Regions from separate parts of the Cysteiniphilum sp. GTC20157 genome, predicted to be linked through region 1. Evidence: riboswitches for the same ligand, from Rfam matches in the RefSeq annotation. Region 1 holds a riboswitch; the other holds the start of a gene.

Region 1 (3,433 bases):
ATGAATAAGATAACACTTATATGCAAAAACAATGAAAGCAGGGTTGCACGCTTCATCATAAGGAATTAAAACTGATATTGAATATTAAGCATTGCCACAATGCCGTCAGCCGGATAATAGCTAAGATCTTTTAAATTATAGGTTGAGACATAATTGTAATAGAACTTATTAAATAGGTTGTAAATATTAAAATTAAACTGCCAATGCGTTAATTGATATTTGGCACCAAGATTAGTAAGGAAATAACCACTTTGCTTGGCAAGGGTATTGGTGTAATCACCATAAGCATAGCTTTTACTATAATATTGTTCTTGTAGCCAAAATGAAAGCTTGTCATTGAGTTGCCAATGTGTGTGTATTTCAGCGGTAACAGGCGGCTGTCCTGGGACTTGATTGTTGCTAATATCAACGTTAATTTTATTGCTATCCTCAAAAAAACCGGATCTAAACGTATTTAAATTAAAAGCAAAACTACCGCCAAGTCTTAAGCTCGACAGCCACGCGTAATCAAGCGCGAATAAATTACCAATCGTTTGCGTGGGCGGTAGATTAATATTTGCTCCAAAAGGTGTGCTATCACTTTTGAAACTTGGATCATAATCAATCTGATTATTAATTAGTATCCAGTAACTGCTATTCTTAAGAGTCAACTTATTGTTTTTATAGGTATTATCAAGCTGATAAATCCATGCCGTTTGCGGATTTAAGCCAAAGCTTGGTGTTGCTCCTGGCGTTAGATTAGACTGATCGATAAAGGGTAGCTGGTAAGCATATGAAACTGAAGCGCGTGAATTAAAGTATTTATTCCAATTGTATTGCAGATAAATATCACCTGCGCCAATATTAATCACCTGTGAACCAGAGTTATTACTAGAGATAAAGTCACCTTTCGTATAGCTATGCTCAAAACGTCCACCGATACCGCTTTGCCAATAGCGATTGAATGTAAAGTCACTTTGATTAAAAAGTGCAATATTGGTTTGTGTCGCATTATCGATGGTAGCACTTTGTCTAAAGGTTTGATAATTAAACTCGCTACCGAATGTGTTTTTTACAAAGTCATTATCAAATATGAGACTTGGGCGTAAATAAAATAAGCTACTGCCTTGTTTAGAGGAATAGTTTGAATCAGCAAAAATAGCGTTAGCCCATTGCTGTTGATATTGCGATTTGACGCTAAACTGCCATTCTTTATCAAGTGTTTGTTCAAAATTAAGCTGTGTATTAACGGTGTGGTTAATATATTTTTCCTTGCCACCACTTGCTTGCCATGGATTATCATCACTTTGCTGTTGATTTAGTGCGCCAGGGAAATGCAAATATTGGTAACTATCACTAAAGTTCAGTGTGAATTTTTGCGTATTGGTTTGATGCATTAACGCAATATAGGCACTATTGCTGTTATTACGTGAGTAATCGCGATAACCATCAATGCTTTGACTACTGTTGCCAAGCTGCAAACTCCATGTTTTGTCATCATTCAATAGCTGATTAATAAAGACATTAATGCCAACGCCAAATGGGTAGCTACCAGATAAATCAATAGTGTATTGGTTCTGGGCGATAAATTTCTGTTCAATATCGATTGTGCCGCCTAGACCCATGCCGCCGTAGAGCACACTACTGGCCGTTGGGTTGATTTCTATGCTTTTAATGCTGTTTTGTGGAATTAACGAAATATTTTGCGCTTGTGAGTTAAATTGATTCAGAGGGATGCCATTTAATAACACACTAGCGCGTTGCCCCTTCAAATAAAAACTTGGATTTGCCGCACTATTATTATTGCTGTTAACCCAAGCGTTTTGCTCAATGGTGTGATCAATGCTTTGATTGGCATAATTTGGCATAAGAGACACGCTAATGGTTGAGCTAAGCGTATGGTTAGCCGTGTTTGGTGTTTTGCGCTGGTTACTTTTTAAGTGGTTGCTGTAGTCGATAACAATAGTTGGTAATGTATACTGAGTCACTGAACCATCATTTGCATTTTGATGATCATTTTGAGTTGTCTGATCAGCAAATATTGGTTGCCCAACGATGGCAAATAGTATGATGGCACTTAATGTGCGAAAACGGTATGGTTGCATGGAGCCCTCTTTGCTGTTTATATCCCCGTAAACGAATTATTATTAGGCAGGTTTCCGGACTTGACCTAAATGCTTCTTCCCAGTTGCCCAGTGAATGATTGCAAGCGGTATTTTGAATACTCAAAAACACCGTGGTTTACCGTTGCGGGTACAGTATTGGATTTACACCAATTTCCCTTTTAACGTGTGTTTTATAACACACGCACCTAACAGCTGGTGATATTAGAGTGCTTTAGTGCAAATGGCAAGACGGCATTTATTTTTATTTTCCCTTCGACTCAGCTCAGGGAACGATAATAATGTGATTGATTACAAACGTTGGCTGAGCGTGAGTCGAAGCCAATTTATATCTTTACTTTTTTTACATTCCCTTCGACTTCGCTCAGGGAACGGCAAGTAACTTTTTGGGGACTTAGTTGTAATAAGCTTCAATGCGCCCACGAATTTGTTACCTCGCCCCTTGTGGGATTGCTCGTGCAGCTTACGCTGCACGGGTGAGGGGTGCTGCGTTGGCTGAGCGTGAGTCGAAGCCTAAGTGATCTATCTAGGGGCTCATGAGGCACGATTGACTATGGAATTAATAACATTAAAAGCAAAGAATATTAAGGGTTTTGCTTGAGAAAGCTGCCATAGTAAAGGATACTATGCCTCAGAACTAAAATAGACACATTGCTTGTTGTTATGTCAAAAACAAATCGTGCCAATTATCCATTGTTATCCAAAATCAATTCGCCTTACGATTTGCGCAAGCTCTCGATTCATCAATTAAATAGTCTTGCTAGTGAAATACGGACGTTTCTTGTTGAGACTTTAGATGTCTCAGGTGGGCATTTCGCTAGTAGCTTGGGAGCATTAGAGCTTACTATTGCTTTGCATTATGTCTATGACACACCGATTGATCACTTAGTATGGGATGTCGGGCATCAGACCTATGTACACAAGATTATAACAGGGCGAGCGGATGAGTTGATTACGATTAAAAAGCCCGGTGGCATTTCAGGCTTTCCTAAGCGCAGCGAAAGTGTTTATGACAGCTTTGGTGTCGGGCACTCAAGTACATCCATTGGTGCGGCTTTAGGTATGGCTGAAGCGGATAAATTGAAAGGATCATCTGCTAAATCCGTTGCTATTATTGGTGATGGCGCACTAACAGCAGGTATGGCATTTGAGGCGTTAAACCATGCAGGAGGCATGCACTCGGATGTTTTGGTTGTATTAAATGACAATGAAATGTCTATTTCTGAGAATGTTGGTGCACTTACAAGTCATTTGACCAAAATTCTTTCTGGTTCAACCTATAACAATATTCGTGAAACCGGTAAAAAGTTTCTTAAAAAACTGCCTGGTGC
Region 2 (3,433 bases), 720 kb from region 1:
TTCTGCAGTGATATAAAGCTTCTCAAACTGATTTTGATCAGCAAAAAAAGCATCATATAAACCCGGTACATCGCTAGGGCTAAATAGTGTTATATCTTTTTGCTCAATCAATCGTTGATACATCAAACGGTTGATCTGCACACCATAGTCTAAGTGGCGGATGCGGTTATCCTCGACACCACGGTTATTTTTAAGCACCAAGAGAGATTCAACCTCTAAATGCCACAGTGGATAAAACAAGGTAGCCGCTCCACCACGCACACCCCCTTGTGAACATGATTTCACTGCGGTTTGGAAATATTTATAAAATGGGATGCAGCCAGTGTGTAGCGCTTCGCCTTGGCGAATCTCGCTACCTAATGCACGAATTTTGCCGGCATTAATGCCAATGCCAGCGCGTTGTGAGACATATTTGACAATCGCAGATGCAGAAGCATTGATTGAATCTAAACTATCATCAGTATCAATCAACACACATGAGCTAAATTGTCGTGTTGGTGTGCGTACCCCTGCCATAATTGGGGTGGGTAAAGACAACTTAAATTGACTAATCGCATCATAAAAATCAAGTACATATTGCATGCGTGTCTGCTTGTCATGTTGTGAAAATAGACAAGCACTGACAAGCATGTAAAGCATTTGTGGCGTCTCGTAAATCTTGCCAGTGACGCGATTTTGCACCAGATACTTGCCTTGCATTTGATTCACCGCAGCATAGGTGAAGTTCATATCACGCCAATGATCGATATGTGTATTCATTTGCTCAAACTCAGCACGAGTGTAGTCATCAAGTAAATGCATGTCGTATTTATTTGCTTTAACCATTGCTTGCACATGATCATATAAATGCGGTGGTTCAAATTCGCCATAAGCTAATTTGCGTAAATGAAAGATTGCTAAGCGCGCTGCCATATACTGATAGTCTGGGGTTTCTTCAGAGATTAAATCAGCAGCGGTTTTGATGATAATCGCCTGAATATCAGCTGTTTTCATGCCTTCATACAACTGAATATGTGATTGCAACTCAACTTGGGAAACCGAGACATTTTCTAAGCCTTCAGCAGCCCATGTGATCACACGATGAATTTTATCCAGATTAACAGGTTCTAAACGTCCTGAGCGTTTGGTGACATTTACATTCATTTTTTATCCTCTATCCGCGATTAATTTGAACTGAGCAATCGGGAAGAAGGACATAAGTTAGCAAGAAATGTATTGCTATTGGTTTGTTGTTTATTAACCAATATCAAGTATCTCTACCATATGTGCGCTTTGTTCCACGAAAGCTTTTTTAACATATAAATTCATTAACCAATGGCAGATATTCGGGCTTATGGACGCATCTACACTCCTACTAGATACTGCTTCCCAATTGTTTCAATCAGTGCATTTCAATGACTCCCAGAAAGTAAGAATCAATGTGTATCGTTCGTTTCCAATTACCGCTGCGGGCCAGCTCTGGAGTTACACCAGATTCCCTCTTGCGTTGCGCAAATTCGCGCAAACCATTAGCGATGTGTATACCGCCCATAAACCATTTTACAGCATTTCTGTCGTTGAATTTCTCGCGCCTTTGAGCGATTGAATTTTGCCAATAGTCCAAGCTATTACCTACAATTCAATCGCTCAAAGGCATCAAAAACTTCTTTGACACCGAACACCGCAAAATAATTTACGCGCGGTATAAGATCGGATTCTATCGTTTTTAGTGAGGAAAAGCGAAAGTTTTATTTCTACTTAATTTGGTAAGTTACTATTGATTGTTTCTCTGATTAGCTGTAGCTGTATCTTCATCACCGTTTTAGCGATTGTTTGCTTATTGCGAATATCTTTTAGTGCTAAACCATAATCATATTCTGTTAATCTATTCTGAATTTTATCTACTAAACAGATATTAGATATCGCATGAGGGTCGTTGTGATAAAGGTGTCTTAGTGCGATCTGAAAATCGTTAAAAGCTGATTTATTGCGCAGTGCATCAATGGACTTTAAAGCTTGCAATATTTCTTTTTCGGAATGTTGTTGTAATTGACTAAAAAAACGATGATAACGATAAACCTTAAGGCAGAGTGTTTGCGTGGTTTTTGGTGGCTTAAGTTCATTTAATACATCTAAAAGTGCCTGCTCGCTTTCTAAAGGCGTCAATAATAAAGCAAATAAGATATCGTTATTTGTACATTGCAATTTGGTAGCATTCAATAATGGCTCAAGTCTACTTATAGGTAATGTTTGTAATGGTTTAAGAATGTGTTTGAAGGCACCTAGCTGTTGTAATGTTGATAAGAAAATCTCAAAGTTTGTTGTGCCTAAGGCGCGCGTAAACTCCTGTAAAATACGCTCGTGAGATAATGCTTCAAGCTCGTTATTAGCAATAATGGTTTGCATAAGTTTCAACGTTTCATCAGCAATGGTAAACCCAAGGTAATGAAGCTTGGCAGCAAAGCGGGCAACACGCAGCACACGTAAGGGGTCCTCAGAAAAAGCCTCACTAACATGGCGGAGTTTTTTGTTTTTAATATCCTCTTGACCATTAAAAGGGTCGTGTAATTGTCCATTCTCATCGATTGCCATGGCATTAATGGTCAGATCTCGTCGTTTTAAGTCTTCAATCAATGACACTTCATCAATATTGAATGTAAAGGCTTGATAGCCGCGACCTGTTTTTGTCTCAGTGCGTGCTAGTGCATATTCCTCATGTGTTTCAGGATGCAAGAACACCGGAAATTTTTTACCTACCTGAATAAATCCAAGCTTTAGCATATCTGATTGTTTGGCATCAACCACAAGCCAATCATTATCTTTGACTGGGAGCTCTAATAATTGATCGCGGACAGCGCCACCGACTAAATACGTTTTCATGTTTATGACTGCTTAAGTAAGCTTATTCTTTATGTTATCAGTAAATTTAGGTAAACTCTGTGACAATTTGGCTTCTTAAATAAAATAAAGATAAAAATATGCAAGTTTCTGAAAATGCGAATAAGAAAACCTATAGTTTGTATAAGAGATTACTATGGGAAGTCAGATCCTTATGGCCATTATTACTTATCTCAGTCATTGGCAGTATTATCTATTCGGCGTGTGATGCCTATGCGATGTATTTGATTAAACCGTTATTGAATAAAGGGTTTACGCCAACCGGGGGCGAGTTTTTGAAAGGTATTGCTTTAGTGTTTTTACTATTGTTTACTTTGCGTGGCGTTGGCTCTTTCTTATCATCTTTTTTTATGGGGAAGCTTGGCGCACAAGTCGTTTATCGCTTTCGCAAGCGCATGTTTGGTAAGTTTCTAGATTTGCCAGCACATTACTATGATAAAACCTCATCAGGGAAATTGCTCTCCAAGCTTTTGTATAACGTTGATCAGGTCACCAGTGCCACGGGTTCAGCGATTATCACTGTGGTACAAGATGGCACCTTTGTGATTGGACTAAT

Evidence for each region. Region 1 has a riboswitch for cobalamin ahead of ACZ5V8_RS05725 (TonB-dependent receptor). Riboswitches for the same ligand answer to the same signal wherever they lie in the genome.
Region 2: another riboswitch for cobalamin. It lies ahead of nrdA (class 1a ribonucleoside-diphosphate reductase subunit alpha); the one in region 1 lies ahead of ACZ5V8_RS05725 (TonB-dependent receptor).

Annotation. Positions count from the first base shown of each region.
Region 1 is NZ_AP044698.1:1,250,677-1,254,109, forward strand. It holds gene ACZ5V8_RS05720 (hypothetical protein) at 1-59, opposite strand, end outside; gene ACZ5V8_RS05725 (TonB-dependent receptor) at 66-2,084, opposite strand; cobalamin riboswitch at 2,113-2,309, opposite strand; gene dxs (1-deoxy-D-xylulose-5-phosphate synthase) at 2,766-3,433, shown strand, end outside.
Region 2 is NZ_AP044698.1:1,969,064-1,972,496, reverse strand. It holds gene nrdA (class 1a ribonucleoside-diphosphate reductase subunit alpha) at 1-1,143, opposite strand, end outside; cobalamin riboswitch at 1,300-1,525, opposite strand; gene ACZ5V8_RS08880 (multifunctional CCA tRNA nucleotidyl transferase/2'3'-cyclic phosphodiesterase/2'nucleotidase/phosphatase) at 1,738-2,859, opposite strand; gene msbA (lipid A export permease/ATP-binding protein MsbA) at 2,958-3,433, shown strand, end outside.